4 regions of the Bradyrhizobium sp. SZCCHNR2028 genome follow, and region 2 is predicted to be linked to each of the others. Evidence: predicted binding sites of a transcription regulator. Region 2 holds the regulator's gene; each other region holds the start of a gene.
What was found. Region 2 encodes LexA, which represses DNA repair genes until DNA is damaged. Its sites were predicted from a motif close to TGTTCNNNNTGTGTTCNG; they were not measured.

Region 1 (5,038 bases), 110 kb from region 2:
ATCGGCGTGAACGCGCCGGTATAGGTCGCGGGGTTGGAGCGCGGGGTGCGGCCGATCGGCGACTGGTCGATGTCGATGATCTTGTCGATGTGCTCCAGCCCTTCGATGCGGTCGTGCGGCGCGGCGGCCTCGTTGGCGCCGTTGAGCTTGCGCGCGATCGCCTTGTAGAGCGTGTCGATGAGAAGCGTCGACTTGCCGCCGCCGGAGACGCCGGTGATCGCCGTGAACAGGCCGAGCGGGATCTCGGCCGACACGTTCTTTAAGTTATTGCCGCGGGCGTTGACGACCTTGATGGTGCGGCGATGGTTCGGTGGCCGCCGCTCGGGCACCTCGACCTCGAGCTCGCCGGTGAGATATTTGCCGGTCAGCGACGCCGGATTGCGCATGATCTCGGTCGGCGTGCCCTCGGCGACGATGTTGCCGCCATGGGTGCCGGCGCCGGGGCCGATGTCGAGCACGTAGTCGGCGAGGCGAATGGCATCCTCGTCATGCTCGACCACGATCACGGTGTTGCCGAGGTCGCGCAGCCGCTTCAGCGTGTCGAGCAGGCGGGCGTTGTCGCGCTGGTGCAGGCCGATCGAGGGCTCGTCGAGCACGTAGAGCACGCCGGTCAGGCCCGAGCCGATCTGCGACGCCAGGCGGATGCGCTGGCTCTCGCCGCCCGACAAGGTGCCGGAGGAGCGCGCCAGGGTCAGATAGTTCAAGCCGACGTCGAGCAGGAAGGTCAGGCGGTCGCGGATCTCCTTGAGGATGCGCGTGGCGATCTCGGTCTGCTGCGCGTTCAGGGCCTTCGGCACCTCGGCGAACCATTCGCCGGCAGCCTTGACGCTGAGCTCGGAGATCTCGCCGATGTGCTTGCCGGCGACCTTGACGCACAGCGCCTCGGGCTTCAGCCGGAAGCCGTTGCAGCCAGCGCAGGGCACGTCGTTGAAGTACTTGCCGAGCTCCTCGCGCGCCCATTCGCTCTCGGTCTCGCGGAAGCGGCGCTCGATGTTGGTGATGACGCCCTCGAACGGCTTCTTGGTGTCGTAGGCGCGGACGCCGTCCTCATAGGTGAACTTGATCTCGTCGTCGCCGGAGCCGTGCAGCAGCGCGTTCTGCGTCTTCTTCGGCAGGTCTTTCCACTTGGTGTCGAGCGTGAACTTGTAGAACTTGCCGAGCGCTGTCAGCGTCTGCAGGTAATAGGGCGAGGACGACTTGGCCCAGGGGGCGATCGCGCCCTTGCGCAGGGTGACGTCCTTGTCGGGGATGACGAGATCAGCATCGACGTGCTGCTCGACACCGAGGCCGCCGCATTCCGGGCAGGCGCCGTAGGGATTGTTGAACGAGAACAGCCGCGGCTCGATCTCGGGAATGGTGAAACCGGAGACTGGGCAGGCGAACTTCTCCGAGAACAGGATGCGCTCGGGCCCGCTCTTGTCATGGATCTTGGCGGTCTTCTTCTTCTCCTCGGCCGGGGCGGCGGAGGCGGGCGCGTCGGCGAACTCGATCACGGCCAGGCCCTCGGCGAGCTTCAGCGCGGTCTCGAAACTCTCCGCGAGGCGCTGGCCGATGTCGGGGCGCACCACGATGCGGTCGACGACGACGTCGATGTCGTGCGGGAACTTCTTGTCGAGCGTGGGCACCTCGGCGAGCTCATGGAAGGTGCCGTCGATCTTGACGCGCTGAAAGCCCTTCTTGAGATATTCGGCGAGCTCCTTCTTGTACTCGCCCTTGCGTCCGCGCACGACCGGGGCCAGCAGATAGAGGCGGGTGCCCTCGGGCAGCGCCAGCACGCGGTCGACCATCTGCGAGACGGTCTGGCTTTCGATCGGCAGGCCGGTGGCCGGGGAGTAGGGCACGCCGACGCGCGCCCAGAGCAGCCGCATGTAGTCGTAGATCTCGGTGACCGTGCCGACCGTCGAGCGCGGGTTCTTCGAGGTGGTCTTCTGCTCGATCGAGATCGCCGGCGACAGGCCGTCGATCTGGTCGACATCAGGCTTCTGCATCATCTCAAGGAACTGGCGCGCATAGGCCGACAGCGATTCGACGTAGCGGCGCTGGCCCTCGGCATAGATCGTATCGAAGGCGAGCGAGGATTTGCCGGAACCGGACAGGCCGGTGAACACCACGAGCCTGTCGCGCGGGATCTCGACGTCGATGTTCTTGAGGTTGTGCTCGCGGGCGCCGCGGATCGTGATCGCCCGCAGGCTCGACTGGTTGGCTTGCGCGCGCTGCTTGGCCTTGAGCACTTCATCCATGACGATCGTCCCACGGCGCAGAGTCGCGCCATCGTTGCAGGCGCGTTCGCCGGAAGCCGGCCATCGGACGCCAGAGGGAAAAGGTATCGTCGGAACGTAGGAAGAACGGGGCTGGATTTCCAGTGCCGTCAGCGAATCATCAACAATGCGCTCAGGGAATGGCAGCGAATGGCAGGAGGCTGCCGGTTCCGTCCTGCCTTGTGCGCGATCCCGCAAAGAAAAAGCCTCCGCTCTGGCAGAGCGGAGGCTGTGTGCGTTGGCCCGGAGGCGAAGACTTAGAAGTGGTAGTTGATGCCGACCTGACCGGAATGCACGTTGAGCGTGCCGGTCGCGAGCGTGCCGAGGCCGGTGAAGGTGTAGCTCTCGCCACCGAAGCTCTTGTAGAGGTATTCGCCCTTCAGCGACCAGTTCGGGGCGAACATGTACTCGACGCCAGCGCCGACGGTCCAGCCGGAGTGGATCTTGCTGTCCGAAGCGGCGAAGCCCGGAGCCGTCAGCGAGACGCGGTTGTCAGCCCAGGCGTAACCACCGGTCGCGTACAGCAGGGTCGGGCCGAAGGCGTAGCCGATGCGGCCGCGGACGGTGCCCCAGTCACGGATCTTGGATTCGGCGTTGACACCGAGCGCGCCAACGTTTGCGTTGATGTCGGCCCAAGCGGCGTCGGCCTCGAGGCCGAACACGACAGCGCCCTGCTGCCAGTTGTAGCCGACGGTGCCGCCAGCGAAGCCGCCCTTCATGGCCGCGAAGTCAGCATCCTCGTTGGCATAGCCGCCCATGGCACCGATGTAGAAGCCGGTCCAGGTCAGCACAGGCGCGGCAACCGGCGCCTTGGTATAGGTCGGGCGCGCGGCAAGATCAGCGGCGGCAGCGGGAGCGGCCAGGGCGGCCAAGGCCACGGTCGCGAGCAGGATCTTCTTCATTCCAGTCTCCAGTTAATTCCTAGCAGTCCGCATCGCACCGAGAGTTTTACGCACGAAACAGACTCACCCGTTCAAGTTGACGAGGTTCCTATAGCCCGGTTCCGTACGGATTACCGTCACCCTGAAGACACACTCGCGGCCAAACCGCGTTTTTACGGGCAAGTTCCAGAAAGCCTATGTCACTCAACTGCTTCGTTCCGGGTGTGGCGAGCCGGCAAGGTGGCATCAGGGCAACAAAAAAGGCCGGCTTTCGCCGGCCTTTCTCGGAACCTGTCGGTTGCAGGTGTCAGTACTTGGCGATGACCGGGCCGCCGAAATGGTAGCTGAGGCCGGCCTTGACGGTGTGGACGGTGTCCTTCCACTCGGAGCGGTTGGTTGCGAAAGCGCTGTACTGGATCGCGCTCTTGCCGAAGTCGAGATAGTTGTACTCGAGCTTGGCCGACCAGTTCGGCGCGAACATATACTCGGCGCCGGCGCCGACCGTGTAGCCCCAGCGGGTGGTGTTCTGGCTGAAGACGTTGCCGGGGACGCCGTCATAGCGATGCTGCAACTGGCCCACCGCGGCGCCGCCGCTGACGAAGAACAGGGCGGGGCCTGCGGCATAGCCGAGGCGGCCCTTGATGTCGCCGAAGCTGGTCAGCTTGGTGAAGAAGGTGTCGCCGAGGCCGGCATTGACCACGGCGGAGCGGCCGTTGATGTCGGCCCAGTGATAGTCGCCTTCGAGGCCGAACACGACGTTGTCGACCTGCCAGTTGTAGCCGACCACGCCGCCGACGAAGCCGCCATTGGTGTTGTAGTTCTGGGTGCCCAGGAAGCCCGGCGCATTGAAGCGGCCGAGGAAGGTCTCCTTGCTGGTGCCCCAGCCGCCGCCGCCCTGGATGCCGGCGTAGAGGCCCGACCAGCTCAGGATCTGCGCGACCATCGGCGGCGCCTTCGTATAGGGACGTGCCGCCATGTCGGCCGCCGAAGCGGACGTGGCCGTTGCGATGCCGACGAGCGCCGTCGTGATCACAAACAACTTCTTCATCAAATTCTCCCCCGGGAGGTTGGAATGACAAGCGATGGGCAAGTCATACACAGGGCATCCCGGCGAGGCTGTAACGCGCCCGCCACAGAAACGAAAAAGCATTATAAATCATATATTTAGCACAAAAACGCCGCGACGCTGCCGGGCTGTTGACACGAAAAAGGCCGGCGCGAGGGCCGGCCTTTCCGAATGCGCGCGAGCGGCGGCTTTTTTCAGTAGCGCGTGCCCATCGGCGCCCCGAATCGATAGTTCACCCGGACTGTCGCCATGTCGATGTCCTGCTTGATGGTATCGACGCGCGACAGCACGGTTGCGGTGGCCGGGAAGCTGATGTCGCGCGAGCCCATGAACAGGTGGTCGTACTCGACGGCGACCGACCAGTTCGGCGCGAAGCCGAACTCGACGCCCGTGCCGACGGTGCCGCCCCAGCGGGTCTCACTGGCGGAATCCAGCAGCGTGCCGACCGGGAAGGGCGCAGCCGCATTCGCCGTGCCGGTGTATTTGTTGTGGGTGACGGCGGCGCCGCCCTTCACGTACCAGAGCACGTTGCCCCAGGCGTAGCCGACCTGGCCGGTGAACAGGCCGATCGCATCGGTCTTGGTGTTGTTGGTGATGCCCGCAGCCAGCGCCGCCGTGCTCGCATTGGACGACTTCAGGTCGGTCCAGTTGCCCTGGGCCTCGACGCCGAACACCCAGCTCGCCGCCTGCCAGCGATAGCCGACCTGGCCGCCGATGAGGCCGCTCGAGGCATTGTGGCAGCCTTCGGACTGGGTCGGCACGACCGGCACGCCGCCGACGCGATTGAGCGTCCAGCAGTTGTGGCTCCAATCGGCGCCGCCATTGACGCCGAG
Region 2 (5,038 bases):
CCGGTTCGAGCAGCGCTGGCGCAGATGCAGGCTGCGCTGCACGCCGCACCGGAGTTCGACCCGGCGACCGAGCAGCGCACCATCCGCTTGGGATTTTCGAGCGAGGTCGAGCTGCTGCTGATCCCCGAGCTTGCGGCGGCGCTCCGTCGCTCGGCGCCCGGCGTGCGGCTTCTCAGCCGGCCGACCGAACGCAACGAGGTGCATCGTTTGCTCGACGATGGCGCCTTGGATGTTGCGGTCGGCTGCTTCGAGGCCGTCGCACAGCGGCACAGATCCCAGTTCCTGTTCGAGCAGGCTCTGAGCTGCGTCTACAATCCAAAGCGCATCGCGATGAAAACGCCGATCAGCCTCGCCGACTATCTGTCGCTTCCCCACGCGCTGGTGACGCTGACCAACAGCCTGCAGGGCTGCCTGGAGGCGGCGCTTGACGAGATCGGGACCGAGCTCAACGTGGTCTCGGCCTCCTCGGATTTCCTCAGCGTGCTGGCGACGGTGGCCGCGTCACCGGTGATCACGACGATACCGACCAGGATGGCAAAGCTCTACGGGCCGCGGTTTGGGCTGACGCTCTGTCCCGCGCCGTTGAAGCTGCGGCTGCCGGCCGTCTCGATGGTCTGGCCGCTGCAGCTCGATCGTGATGCAGCATCGGTCTGGCTGCGGAACATGGTGGCGGATATCCTGCACACGACCGAGCGCGCCGCCTGTCGCGCGGCTGCTGGATAGAACGCGGGGCGGGAGCTAATCGGAACGGCGCATCGGCCAACGCCTTGGCACTGCGGTCGACCTTCTGCGCACTGATTGCAGGGTTTCTCGCGCGGTCGTGAGGCAGCGGCCCGGACGCGGCCAACATCAGACGATCAGAAGGCAGGAAGCGGCCTGAGCCCTTGGCCGGGCCGTGCGCGTTCGGTTAGAAGGCGACTCATTCGATCTGCCGTCTCCGTCCGAAGGAACTCTCATGGCCCTGATGCCGGTGTCTGATGCGTTGTCCGCCGTGCTCGCCGGCGCCGAGCCGCTGGCCGAGGAGCTGGTGACGCTGGACGAGGCCCATCACCGCATCCTGGCCCGCGACCTCGCGGCGCTGCGGACGCAGCCGCCCGAGGCGATGTCGGCGATGGACGGCTACGCCGTGCGCGCGGCGGACGCAGCCCAGGCCAAGGTGCGGCTGAGGGTGATCGGCGAGGTCGCGGCGGGGCGGCCGTTCGATCGCGTGGTCGGACCCGGCGAGGCGGCGCGCATCTTCACTGGTGGCGTTGTCCCTGAGGGCGCCGACGCGGTGGTGATCCAGGAGGACACGATCGCCGAAGATGGCCACGTCGTGATCACCGAGGCCGCGATCAAGGGCCGGCACATCCGGCCCGCCGGCGTCGACTTTCATGAGGGCATGGTGCTGCTGAAGGCGGGCCGCCGGCTCAGCGACCGCGACCTGTCGCTGGCGGCCAGCATGAATCATCCGGCACTGCCGGTGCGGCGCCGGCCGAAGGTGGCGCTGCTCGCCACCGGCGACGAGCTCGTGATGCCTGGCTCGACGCCCGGCCCGGGCCAGATCGTCTATTCCAACGGCTACGCCCTGCGGGCGCTGGTGCGCAGCGAGGGCGCGACACCGATCGATCTCGGCATCGCCGCGGATACGATGGAGGCCACGATCGCCGGGATCCGGCGGGCGCGCGAGGCCAAGGCCGACATCCTGATCACGACCGGCGGCGCCTCGGTCGGCGATCACGACCTCGTCAAGCAGGCGCTCGAAGCCGAGGGCGTCGAGATGGCGTTCTGGAAGATCGCGATGCGGCCGGGCAAGCCGATGATGCACGGACGGCTCGGCGACATGAGGGTGATCGGACTGCCCGGCAATCCGGTGTCGTCCTATGTCTGCGCCATCCTGTTCCTGGTGCCGCTGATTCGGCGGCTGCTCGGCCGCGACGAAGCTCGCATGCCACGCGAGACCGCCCTGCTCGGCCGCGAACTCGGGGCCAACGATTCGCGCGAGGACTATCTGCGGGCGCAGCTCGAGGAGCGCGCCGACGGCACCCTGATCGCAACGCCGGTGACCCAGCAGGATTCGTCGCTGCTCGGCAATCTCGCGCTCTCGCAGGCGCTGGTGATCCGGCGGGCGTTTGCGCCGAAGGCCGCCGCCGGCAGCCCGTGCGAGATCCTGCGCCTGCCGAGCTAGGCCGTTTCCCCCGGCAAAGCCCGGTCCGTTCACTACAATTTAAGGATTGCGGAACACACATCGAACATATAGTGTCCGTTCATGATTTGTTTTTAGTATGTTGCGGGCGACGCGATGATGGTCCGACTCCAAGGCGCTCTCAGCCGGTTTGTGCTCAAGGCGCAGCTCCTGGACTCGGACGACAACAAACTGGGGACCAGGTCGAGATGCTGACGCGCAAACAGTACGAACTTCTGCGGTTCATCAACGAGCGGCTCAAGGAAGCCGGCGTGCCGCCGTCCTTCGACGAGATGAAGGATGCGCTCGATCTGCGCTCGAAGTCCGGCATTCATCGCCTGATCACGGCGCTCGAGGAGCGCGGCTTCATCCGCCGGCTGCCCAACCGCGCCCGCGCGATCGAGGTGATCAAGCTGCCCGAGCTGTCACAGGCCGCCAACAACCGCCGCGGCTTCACCCCATCGGTGATCGAGGGCAATCTCGGCAAGGTGCGCACCAGCACTCCCGCGCTGGACGATGGCGAGCGCCCCGTCGCAGTGCCGGTGATGGGCCGCATCGCCGCCGGTACCCCGATCGAGGCGCTACAGACGCGCAGCCACACCATCAGCGTGCCTGCCGACATGCTCGGCAACGGCGATCACTATGCGCTTGAGGTGCGCGGCGACTCCATGGTCGATGCCGGCATCCTCGACGGGGACATGGCGCTGATCCAGCGCAACGAGACCGCCGACACCGGCGACATCGTGGTAGCGCTGATCGACGATGAGGAAGCGACGTTGAAGCGCTTCCGCCGCCGCGGCGCATCGATCGCGCTGGAGCCGGCCAACACCGCCTACGAGGTCCGCATCCTGCCGCCGAACCGGGTGAAGATCCAAGGCAAGCTGGTCGGGCTGTATCGCAAGTACTGATCGCGGACGCGATCGGTCGATCGGCGACGGGCGCACGCGCTTCGCCGCCGATCGAAATTGGTCACGCGCGAATGCACCTCAGGATGTGCAGCGCGGCATGCTCAAACGCTTGTGATCGCCCGCGGGCGCACGCGGTGCAGATCAGCGCAGAATTGCCGTGAAGCGCGCGCTAACATCACCATCGATGTCCACTCTGATAGAGGCCTGCGCCTGTCCGGGGGGAGCGTGGGTCGGCTATCTCTCAACGAGGAGCGATCCGATGTGTGACTACAGCCTCCATGCGGTTGCGTCCCGTCCCGCCAAGGTCGGCGAGACGTTGATCTCGACGACGTTTCGCGGCACCGCCACCCGCGGCTTCGCCCTCGAGAGCGAGCCGACCGTCGCCGTCTGCATGCTGCCCGGCACCGAGTTGGCATTTGTCGAGGACGTCCGCTACGACAGCCGCTGGCTCTGGACCCGGACGATCCGCGAGCGCGTCGCGAAGTTCAACAGCATCGAGACGCACATCCCCGATCGCCATCACGACGCGATCGAATTCGCCGACGGCCGCCACGTGCTGGTGACCCAGCTCTGCGAGGGCCAGCGCGTCACCGTGCTACAATTGCCGGTCAGCAAGCAGCCGGCCGAGCGCCGCCCGGGCGTGGCGGAGGACGTTCCGGCTTCGCAGGCCACACCGATTCGCCGCATCAGCATCACCTGAGCGCCTGCGCGTCCGCATTTCTCTCGGTCATGAGCGAGCTTTCGGCCGGGGGAGATTTGGTTTCTGCAAGCGCAAGGTCCTTTCGGGCGAACCTCACGCTCCGGCATCGCATCGAATAGGAACGACATCCCTCGGCCGGCATTGTGTGCCGGGGGAGCTTGCCGCCGCGGTCAACAAGATCGATTGGAACAAGGCCGACCGGATCACCGAGCCCGGCCGCTACATGCTTCCGTTCGGATGGCTAACGGTCACGGTTGATGACATCGCCGTCTGGCAACGATATCCGGGCGCTGCGTTCACGCTGGTCGAAGGTCCCTCGCTGTTCGATGGACCCGACGACACCGAGTATCATCTCAGCACGTTGTATCATCTCAGCACGTTCGAGCTGTCCGGCGCTCAATCCTGCTCGCCCTGCTCCGTCTCCGGCGGCGTCGCGTCCTGAAGCCGCGACACCGGCGCACGCGGCGTCAGCGTCGTGTCGAACTCGCCGGCCTCGGCGGGCGCCGGCCACCACGGGCGGTCGGTGCCGCCGGCGCGCACCGGCGTGACGGAGAAGCCGGTGCCCCGCTGCACCAGCATCAAGGCGCCCTGCTGCTGCAGGCGCTGGCGATCGATGACGGCCGCCGCGCAGGATGACGGCGCGGCGCGCGCGGTGACGATCAGCGCGGCACGGGCGCAATCATCTTCGAGCGCCTCGGTGCGCAGGGTCAAGGCGGCGAATCGGCCGTCGAGCATCGCGACCACGCAGCCCGCCTCGTCGCAGGAGACGCCATCGGCGAGCGATGAATCCGCCGGCAGCCGGGCATCGGCGTCGGCCGCGAGCCACTCCTTGGTGGCGAACACGTCCTTGCCGGTGCGCATCACATGCAGGCGCCCGTCACGGCCGCGCACCGCCACCGCGCGCCCATCGCCGGCGATCAGCACGTGGGGCAACGGCGTCGTGGCGGCCCACGCGGTGGCCACCACGAGCCCGACGGCACCCGACCAGCGCAGCGGTGTGCGCAGCAGGCCGATCAGGATGACGCCGAGGCTGGCCAGGATCAGCGGACCGATGCCGAAGCCCGGGATGCGCCCGACCGCGCCAGGCAGCGCCGCCACCCAGCGCGTCACCGCGATCATCCAGTCGATGCCGAGGCCCATCAGCGTCCACCAGGGACCGTCGAGCCCGAACGGCGCCGCCAGCAGGCCGAGCAGTCCGGCGGGCATCACCAGCACCGAAACCACCGGCATCGCCGCGAGATTGGCGAGCACGCCATAGGGCGTGAC
Region 3 (5,038 bases), on a different contig from region 2:
CGGCGAGATGCTCCGGCACAGCATAGCCCTTGTGCTGCTCGAAGCCGTAACCCGGGCAATCCTGCGCCAGCGCGCACATCAGCCGGTCGCGCGTGACCTTGGCGACGATCGAGGCGGCCGCAATCGACATCACCAGACCATCGCCGCCAATCACCGCCTCGCAGCCGCAATCGACGTCGATGCGGTCGCGGCCGTCGACGAAGACGTGCTTCGGCGCCTCGGGCAGCGCCCTCACGGCGCGCGACAGCGCCCAGAGCGAGGCACGCAGGATGTTGTCGCGATCGATTCGCGCCGGCGATGCGACGGCCACCGCAAACGCCGACGTCTTGCAGATCTTGTCGAACAGCGCCTCGCGCTGCTCCGCGCTCAGGCGCTTGGAATCATCGAGACCCCTGGGGATGCGCGCAGGATCGAGAATCACGGCCGCAGCGACCACCGGACCGGCCAGCGGCCCCCGTCCCGCCTCGTCGCAGCCCGCGACCGGCCAGACCCCCTGCTTCAACAGCGCGCGCTCACGCCGGAAGCTCGGCGGCGCCACCGCGATGACGCCCTTGCCGAGCTTGGCGCCCGACTTGCCGGCAGCACCCGGGGCAGCAGGCTTGGTCGCGGCCTTTGCAGGGGCGCTCTTCGCCACGGCACGGCTCGCTGCTTTCGCCCTGCCCGGCTTCTTTGACTGATCGCGAATCATGGCCGCCATGGTGCGAAACGGCTGGCGGCGGCGCAACCCGAACGGGCCTCAATTCCCCGCTATTCGCCCCCTGCCGGCGACCGACTACGCCGGCAGATGCACTCGATCATCCTCGCCGACATCAATCCCCGGCGCGACCACCACTTCCCAGACATGACCGTCCGGATCGGAGAAATAGCCGCTATAACCGCCATAGTCGGTCCGTTGCGCCGGTCTCAGCAGCATCGCGCCTTTCTCCACCGCCGACGCGAGCGCCGCATCGACCTCAGCCTCCGAGCGGCAGTTCCATGCCAGCGTCACGCCTCGGAACGCCTGGGGGCGCGGTGCGTCTGGCACGCCCGCGTCATCGGCGAGCGCGCCCCACGGGTACAGCGCCAGCACCGTCCCGCCGGTCTCGAAGAATGCCACGGCCTCGCCGGTCGCGCGGAATTTTCGGACGAAGCCGAGCAATGTATAGAAGGCGATGCTCCGCCGCATCTCGGACACACCGAGTGTGATGACGGTGAACCGCGGAACGCTCGCTTGTGCGCTCATCACCTACTCTCCACTTACTCTCCGCACGCTTCAGAACAGGCTGAGCTGCTGGCCGCCGCCCTTCGGCCGGACGAAATGATCGGTCGTCAGCTTGGTCCGGCGCTTGTTCAGCCCGAGCTTCTCGCAGGCGATCTCGAAGCGGCGGCCGATCATCCAGGCCATCGGGCCTGTCCCCTTCATTCGCGTGCCCCATTGCGAGTCGTAATCGCGGCCGCCGCGCATGTCGCGGATCAGGGTGAAGACGTGGCGGTAGCGGTCGGGATAATGCTCGAGCAGCCATTCCCGGAACAGGTCGCGCACCTCGAGCGGCAGCCGCAGCAGCACATAGGCCGCTTCCTTGACGCCGGCATGGGCGGCGGCATCGAGAATGCGCTCAATCTCGCTGTCGTTGAGCGCCGGGATCACCGGCGCCACCATCACCGTGGTCGGAATGCCAGCCTTGGACAGCGCCTGCAGCGCCTCCAGCCGCTTCGACGGCGTCGAGGCCCGCGGCTCCATCGTGCGCGCCAGCTTCGGATCCAGCGTGGTCACGGAGATCGCGACCTTCGCCAGGTTCTTCTTGGCCATCCGCGCCAGGATGTCGGCATCACGCATCACCAGCGCCGACTTCGTGACGATCCCGACGGGATGGCCAACCTTTTCCAGCACCTCGAGGATGCCGCGCATGATCTTCCGCTCGCGCTCGATCGGCTGATAGGGATCGGTGTTGGTGCCGATCGCGATCATCCGCGGATCGTAGCCGCTGGCCGCGAGCTCCTTCTCCAGAAGCGCGGGCGCATCCGGCTTCACGAACAGCTTGGATTCGAAGTCGAGACCAGGCGACAGCCCGAGAAACGCATGGGTCGGCCGCGCGAAGCAGTAGACACAGCCGTGCTCGCAGCCCCGATACGGATTGATCGAGCGATCGAAACCGATGTCCGGCGAGTCGTTGCGGGTGATGACCTTGCGCGAGGTGTCGGTCGCGACCGTCGTCTTGAACGGCGGCAGCTCCTCGAGGCTCTGCCAGCCATCATCGAAGACAACGCGGGCCTCCGCCTCGTAGCGACCGCTCGCGTTGGATTGGGCACCCCGGCCGCGGCGCCGGCCCCGTTCGATGGCGACCGCGAGTTCGGGAAAGTCCTTCCCAGGACCTGACGAAGGCGCGCCCGCCGGCTCGGAGGGCACCGGGACCGGCGGGCGCTTGAGGGCATGTGAAGATGCTCGGCTCATGGCCAAGACATAGCACGCAAACAGAACATTACAAGAACAAAATAGAACAAAAGCGCACGCATGCTCTGCACGGGCGCAAGGCCAGCCATCACATTCCCGTTCTATCCTGCAGCTGCGCTGGAACAGGACGGTGCGGCGTTACTCTCATACAGTATCCCGCAGGCGCGAAGCGGAAGGCAAGCGAGGTCCCATGCAGATCACTTCTCCCCAACAGACCACCCCGGCCGACGATCTTGACCTGCTCGATCGCTACTGGCGGGCGGCGAATTATCTCTCGGTGGGGCAGATCTATCTGCTGGACAATCCGCTGCTGCACGAGCCGCTGAAACCGGAGCACATCAAGCCGCGCCTGCTCGGCCACTGGGGGACGACGCCCGGCCTGAACTTCATCTATGCCCATCTCAACCGCGCCATCGAGGCGCAGGATCTCAGCGTCATCTACATCTGCGGCCCCGGCCATGGCGGTCCGGGCATGGTCGCCAACACCTATCTCGAAGGCACCTACAGCGAGATCTATCCGGAGATCACGCGCGATGCCGATGGCCTGCGCAAGCTGTTCCGGCAGTTCTCCTTCCCCGGCGGCATCCCGAGCCATGCCGCGCCTGAGACGCCGGGCTCGATCCATGAAGGCGGTGAACTCGGCTACGCGCTGGTCCACGCCTATGGTGCGGCGTTCGACAATCCCGATTTGATCGTGGCTTGCGTGGTCGGCGACGGCGAGGCCGAGACCGGCCCTCTCGCCGCCTCCTGGCATTCGAACAAGTTCCTGAACCCGGCCCATGACGGCGCGGTGCTGCCGATCCTGCATCTCAACGGCTACAAGATCGCCAATCCCACCGTGCTCGGCCGCATGGGCGATGCCGAGATCAAATGCCTGTTTGAAGGTTACGGATACGAGCCGCTGTTCGTCGAAGGCGCGGAGCCGAAGGCGATGCATCGGCAGATGGCGGACGCGCTCGATGTTGCGCTCGCGAGCATCCGCTCCATCCAGCAGAATGCGCGTCAGCCGGATGCAACGATCCAACGCCCGCGCTGGCCGATGATCGTGTTGCGCAGCCCGAAGGGCTGGACCGGGCCGAAGGAGGTCGATGGCCTCAAGGTCGAAGGCTTCTGGCGCGCCCATCAGGTGCCGATTGCCAACCCCCGCAGCAAGCCGGAGCATCTCGCGCTGCTCGAAGCCTGGCTGAAGAGCTACGAGCCGGAGACGCTGTTCGACGCCCATGGCCGCCTCAGGCCGGAGTTGCAGGCGCTGGCGCCCAAAGGGCAGCGACGCCTGGGCGCCAATCCGCATGCCAATGGCGGTCTGCTCAAGCGCGAGCTCAAGCTGCCGGACTATCAAGCTTTCGCGATCGAGGTGTCCTCACCAGGCCAGACCATCGCTGAAGCGACGCGCGAGCTCGGCAAGTTCCTGCGCGACGTGATCACGCTGAATGCGAAGACCCGAAACTTCCGCATCATGGGTCCCGACGAAACGGCGTCGAACCGGCTCGATGCGGTGTTCGAGGTCACCGAGCGCGTGTGGATGGAGGGCATCGAGCCCTATGACGTCCATCTGGCGCATGACGGCCGCGTCATGGAGGTGCTGAGCGAGCATCTCTGCCAGGGCTGGCTCGAAGGCTATCTGCTCACCGGCCGCCATGGCCTGTTCTCCTGCTACGAGGCCTTCATCCACATCATCGATTCGATGTTCAACCAGCATGCCAAATGGCTGAAGGTGTCACGCGAGCTGCCGTGGCGGCGCCCGATCGCGTCGCTGAACTATCTCTTGACCTCGCATGTCTGGCGGCAGGACCATAACGGATTCAGCCATCAGGATCCCGGCTTCGTCGACCTCGTCGCCAACAAGAAGGCGGATATCGTCCGCATCTACTTCCCACCGGACGCCAACACGCTGTTGTGGATCGCCGACCATTGCCTGCGCACCTACGACCGCATCAACGTCATCGTCGCCGGCAAGCAGCCCGCGCCGCAATGGCTGTCGATGCAGGACGCCGCCACGCATTGCGACGCCGGCATCGGCATCTGGTCTTGGGCCGGCACCGAGCCCGCCGACGAAGAGCCCGACGTGGTGATGGCCTGCGCCGGAGACGTCCCGACCCTGGAAACGCTCGCAGCCGTCGACCTCCTGCGCAAGGAATTGCCCGACCTGAAGATCCGCGTCGTCAACGTCGTCGATCTCATGACCCTGCAGCCGAAGCAGGACCATCCGCATGGCCTCAGCGACCGCGACTTCGACAGCCTGTTCACCGCCAACAAGCCAGTGATCTTCGCCTATCACGGCTATCCGTATCTGATCCATCGCCTCACCTACAGCCGCACCAACCATGCCGGCATGCATGTGCGCGGCTTCATCGAGGAAGGCACCACGACGACGCCGTTCGACATGGTCGTGCTCAACGAGCTCGACCGTTTCCACCTCGCCATCGAGGCGATCGAACGCGTGCCCGGCCTCAGCGTGTCCGCGGCCCATGTGAAGCAGAAATTTCGCGATGCGCTGATCGAGCATACCCGCTACATCCGGGCGCATGGCGAGGACATGCCGGCGATCCGCGACTGGGTCTGGCCGAACAGCGCCGGCGACACCACGCCGACACAGGCGGGCGACTG
Region 4 (5,038 bases), on a different contig from region 2:
CGGTCGAGCATCTGGCCGGCGGGGCCGACGAAGGGATGGCCGGCGAGGTCCTCCTTGTCGCCGGGCTGCTCGCCGACCAGCATCAGCGGCGCATGCGCGGGGCCTTCGCCGAACACGGTTTGCGTGGCGTCCTTCCACAGCGGGCAGGCGCGGCAGCCGGCGGCTTCTTCACGCAAGGTCTCGAGATCGGTGGACTCGACATCACGTGAGGTCTCAGCAGCATGCGCGTGTGTGGTTGGCTTGCGGGTCATCTCGCTCTCCTCGACGCGTTTCTGTGGCTTGTGCGGTGAGGTGCCGGGCTCGGCGATCATCTCCGTGGTGCGCCGGGAGGCGGCCGCGATCAGCGGCTGGATCAGCTTCGCCTCGGGCAGGTTCTGCCAATATTTCCTCGGCATCTCCTTTTCCATCGCCTTCACTTTCAGCCGTGCCGGATTGAAAATGCTGGCGTAATAGCGCAGCCACAGCTCTTCGAGCCGGTCCTCCGACGGCGCGTCAGCCTTGCTCACACCGGGCGTGAAGCTGACGCGGCTACCGTCCCAATGCGCACAGAGTTCGGGCGTCAGGATCGACCACGGCATGTCGGCGAAGCGGCGGGCGAAGAACGGGGCAGCGCGCGCGACGATGTGGTGCTCGGGCTCGAACCAGGCGACGTAGCGCGCCTCGCGCTCGCGGCCGACCTCGCGGAAGCGGACGAAGGCGTGCATCTTGTGGACGTCGCGGCGCACCGCTCGCGCCAGCGCGTTGGCCTGCGCGACATCAGGATCGGTCGCGATCTCCATCAGGTCGTGATTGGTCCTGAGACGCCACAGCAGCCGATAGAGCAGGGTGAAGCGGTTGGGGTCACTGTGCAGGATCGCGCTCTCCGCGAGCTCCATGAAGCTCGCCGGCACTGAGAACGCGCCCTCCGGCACCTCCGGCAGCGTCGTCTCGGCTTCATCGTCGAACAGATCGGCCGCCGCGCCCTTGACGCGCCAGCTCACCTCGGCCGGCTTGACGTCGTTCATCGCCAGCGCCCGCGCTGCCCGGCGCCAGCCGTCGAAATCAGTGTCGTTGTCGAGGGGTACGACGTGCATTTCTCTCCTCACGTCATTGCGAGCGCAGCGACGCAATCCAGACTTCTCGTGCGGCCCTGGATCGCTTCGCTGCGCTCGCGATGACGGCTTCCGTTAGAATCCAAATCCCAGCTGCTGCGGTTTGGGCCGCAGCCGGGCCGCCAGCGCGGCGCCGTCGAGCAGGGACGGCTGTGGCCGGTGGTCGGAGAGAACGATGAACGGCAGCGCCTTGTTCCTGATGACGTTGAGCTGGGCCAGATCCGCAAAGCGGATCGTGGTGGTGCGGCGGGTCGCGAGGATGCGCTCCACCGTGCGGGTGCCGAAGCCGGGCACGCGCAACAGCTCCTCGCGGCTTGCTGTGTTGATGTCGAGCGGAAAGCGGTCGCGGTGGCGCAGCGCCCAGGCGAGCTTGGGGTCGATGTCGAGCGGCAGCATGCCCTCGCTCTCCTCGACGATTTCATCGGCGTCGAAGCCGTAGAAGCGCATCAGCCAGTCGGCCTGGTACAGCCGGTGCTCGCGCACCAAGGGCGGCGCCTGCAGCGGCAGCGCGCGGCTGGCATCGGGGATCGGGCTGAAGGCGGAGTAATAGACGCGCTTGAGCTTGTAGGCGCCGTAGAGATTGGCCGAGGTCGACAGGATGACGCGGTCGTTGGCCTCGTCGGCGCCGACGATCATCTGCGTGCTCTGGCCGGCCGGCGCGAAGCGCGGCGGCTTCGCCCGGCGCACCGTCTTCTTGGCTTCCGCGGTCTCGTCGAGCTTGAGCCGGAGCCGGCCCATGGTGCGGCGGATCGCGCGCTGGTCCTTCTCCGGCGCGAGCTGCGTCAGGCTCGTCTCCAGCGGCGTCTCGATGTTGATGCTGAGCCGGTCGGCATAGCGGCCGGCCTCGGCGATCAGCGCCTCGTCAGCCTCCGGAATCGTCTTCAGATGAATGTAGCCGCGGAAGCAATGCTCCTCGCGCAATTTGCGCGCGACGCTCACGACCTGCTCCATGGTGTAGTCCGGGCTGCGGATGATGCCGGACGACAGGAACAGACCCTCGATGTAGTTGCGGCGGTAGAAATCGATGGTGAGCTTCACCACCTCGTCGACCGTGAAGCGCGCGCGCGGCACGTTGGAGGAGGCGCGGTTGACGCAATACAGGCAGTCGTAGTTGCAGGCATTGGTCAGTAGAACCTTGAGCAGCGAGATGCAGCGGCCGTCCGGCGCATAGGAGTGGCAGATGCCCATGCCGGGCGCGGTCGAGCCGAGACCCTTGCCGTCGCGGGAATCCCGCATCTCGGTACCGCTGGAGGCGCAGGAGGCGTCGTACTTGGCGGCATCGGCCAGGATCTCCAGCTTGCGGAGCAGCTCCATACCTTTGAATCCCTTTGATTCCATTCGCTGAATCACATCCGGGGCAATCCCGATTGACTCTCTCGAAGGCGTTAGCTTTATATTAGAACGTATCATGAACAAAGAGGGCCGTCGTGGGTTCAACTGCAACAACGGCAGCGCCCGCACGATGGATGGAAGAGGAGCGGCGACGGATGACCGGCGCACGCATGGATACGCTCGCGCGTCTGCGCGGCCGCATTGCCCGTCTCGAGGCGGGAGATGGCGCACATGACCTGCGCCGGGTCGCGCTCGGCCATGACGAGGCCGACGCCGTGCTGCAGGGCGGCCTGGCCACTGGCGCGCTGCATGAGGTGTTCGCCGAGACCGGCCGTCAGGCGACGGCCGCGACCGGCTTCCTGTGCGGGCTCGCGGCGCGCGTCGCGGCGCGCCGGCCGCTGATCTGGATCCGGCAGGATTTCGCCGAGCGCGAGATGGGCGCGCTGTCGATGAGCGGGCTCGCCGAGCTTGGCCTCGACCCGCGCCGCATCGTGATCGTGCGGGCGCCCGATCTCGATCACGGCTTGCGCACCGCGGCCGATGCGCTCGCCTGCGATGCGCTGGGCGGGGTGATGCTGGAGGTGTGGGGCGAGACGCAAAAGCTCGATCTCGTCGCCAGCCGCAAGCTGACCCTGGCCGCGCAGGAGTCCGGCGTGACCGCGCTCGTGTTGCGCATTGCAGCCACACCCGAACCTTCGACCGCCGAGACGCGCTGGATCGTCCGCACCGCGCCGTCGCTGCCCTCGGCGCCCTGGATGGCCTGGGGCGCGCCGCGTCTCGACGCCGAGCTCATTCGCAATCGTCACGGCCAGACCGGACGATGGATCATGGAGTGGACCCCCGATGCGTGCCGTTTCAGCGAACCGGCGGCGGATCCTCAGCCTGTGGCTGCCGCGCCTGCCCATCGATCGGATCAAGCGAAACTGCTCCGCCGATCGGCGTGACGACCTGCCGCAGGTCGTCGTCATCAAGGACGCCAATGCGCTCTTGATCCATGCGCTGGACGAGGCGGCGGCGTGCCATGGCGTCAGCCTCGGCCAGCCGCTGGCGAACGCCCGCGCGGTCTGTCCCGACCTCGTCGTCCACGAGGCCGACCTCGCGGCTGACGCCAAGATGCTCGAAGGCATCGCCGACTGGTGCGACCGCTTCACGCCGCTGGTCGCGCTGGATCCGCCGCATGGGCTTTCGCTCGACATCACCGGCTGCGTGCATCTCTTCGGCGGCGAAGCCAAACTGATGCGGTCGCTCTGCGATGCGCTGACCGCGCACGGTCTCACCGTGTCGGCAGCGATCGCCTCCAACGCCGTGTGTGCGCGCACGCTGAACCGGCAGGTGCATGGCCGCATCGTGCCTGACGGCGAGGAGGCGGCCGCGGTGGCGCCGCTGCCGGTGGCAGCCCTTGGCGGCAGCGAAGCGATCACGCTCGGCCTGCGCCGCGCCGGCTTGAAGATGATCGGCGACGTCGCGTCGCGCGGCCGCAACGAGATCACGGCGCGGTTCGGTGTCGCCTTCACCCGCGTGCTGGCCCAGGCGCTGGGCGAGGCCGATGCGCCGATCAGCCCGCGCAAAGTCCCGCCGGACTACATCGTCGACAAGCGTTTTGCCGAGCCGGTCGCGACCGACACCGTGATCGCGGCCAGCCTCTCCAGCCTCGCCGCGATGCTGGTGAGGGCGATGGTGCAGCAGGGCAAGGGCGCGCGGCGGCTCGAGGCCTGCTTCTTCCGCACCGACGGCCTAGTGCGCGTCATCGCGGTCGACACCGGCCAGCCGGTCACCGAGGCCGCAATCATCGACCGTCTGTTCCGCGAGCGGCTCGACGCCTTGAATGATCCGCTCGATCCCGGCTTCGGCTTCGACATGATCCGGCTGTCGGCGAGCCGCAGCGAGATCGTGGTGCAGCAGCAGCGCGATCTCGACGCCCATGTCCACGACAATGACGAGCTGTCGGCGCTGATCGACCGCATCGCCGCGCGCATCGGCGGCAAGCGTGTGGTCGTGCATCTGCCGGTCGACACCCACATCCCGGAGCGGGCGGAGCTGCCGTTACAGGCGCAGCAGCATCTCGCCGTCGCCACGGTGGCCGATTGGCCGGAGCGCAGCGAAGGCGAGCCGCCGCTGCGCCCGTTGCGGCTGTTCGCGCAGCCGGAGGCGATCCAAGTGATCGCCGGGGTGCCGGACGGCCCGCCCGCGCGCTTCGTCTGGCGCCGTGCCACGCATGCGGTGGTGCGCGCCGAAGGCCCGGAGCGCATCGCCATGGAATGGTGGCGGCCGGGCGGGCAGGGGCTGACGCGCGACTATTTCCGCGTCGAGGACGAGCACGGCCTGCGCTTCTGGCTCTACCGCGACGGGTTGTATGACCGCGAGCTCGATCAGCAGGAGGGCCTGCCCGTACAGCCCGCCTGGTACATGCACGGCCTGTTCGCATGAGGGCCGGGATCGCACATCTCTCGCGGCGATCTCGCTGCTCACCCTCCCCTGGAGGGGGAGGGTCGGCTCGCATGCGCGCATGCGAGCCGGGGTGGGGTGACAGACCATCAGCGTGCACGGTGCCGATTTTCGCCGGAGTCGAGACGCCCACATCCCTGACGTGTCGACGTCAGGACGACCGATTGTTG

Region 1: the regulator LexA is predicted to act here: its motif matches at 2,331-2,348, upstream of uvrA (excinuclease ABC subunit UvrA).
Region 3: the regulator LexA is predicted to act here: its motif matches at 2,453-2,470, upstream of QX121_RS29510 (PA0069 family radical SAM protein).
Region 4: the regulator LexA is predicted to act here: its motif matches at 2,489-2,506, upstream of QX121_RS22730 (putative DNA modification/repair radical SAM protein).

Annotation. Positions count from the first base shown of each region.
Region 1 is NZ_JAUHJF010000001.1:228,669-233,706, forward strand. It holds gene uvrA (excinuclease ABC subunit UvrA) at 1-2,240, opposite strand, end outside; gene QX121_RS01110 (porin family protein) at 2,516-3,160, opposite strand; gene QX121_RS01115 (outer membrane protein) at 3,447-4,187, opposite strand; gene QX121_RS01120 (outer membrane protein) at 4,400-5,038, opposite strand, start outside.
Region 2 is NZ_JAUHJF010000001.1:116,215-121,252, reverse strand. It holds gene QX121_RS00580 (LysR family transcriptional regulator) at 1-723, shown strand, start outside; gene glp (gephyrin-like molybdotransferase Glp) at 956-2,167, shown strand; gene lexA (transcriptional repressor LexA) at 2,374-3,072, shown strand; gene QX121_RS00565 (hypothetical protein) at 3,332-3,772, shown strand; gene QX121_RS00560 (hypothetical protein) at 3,996-4,214, shown strand; gene QX121_RS00555 (ComEC/Rec2 family competence protein) at 4,169-5,038, opposite strand, start outside.
Region 3 is NZ_JAUHJF010000030.1:45,582-50,619, forward strand. It holds gene QX121_RS29500 (ribonuclease HII) at 1-697, opposite strand, end outside; gene QX121_RS29505 (VOC family protein) at 773-1,222, opposite strand; gene QX121_RS29510 (PA0069 family radical SAM protein) at 1,253-2,431, opposite strand; gene QX121_RS29515 (phosphoketolase family protein) at 2,622-5,038, shown strand, end outside.
Region 4 is NZ_JAUHJF010000015.1:178,835-183,872, forward strand. It holds gene QX121_RS22725 (UdgX family uracil-DNA binding protein) at 1-1,073, opposite strand, end outside; gene QX121_RS22730 (putative DNA modification/repair radical SAM protein) at 1,167-2,405, opposite strand; gene QX121_RS22735 (DNA repair protein) at 2,579-3,367, shown strand; gene QX121_RS22740 (DNA polymerase Y family protein) at 3,267-4,850, shown strand.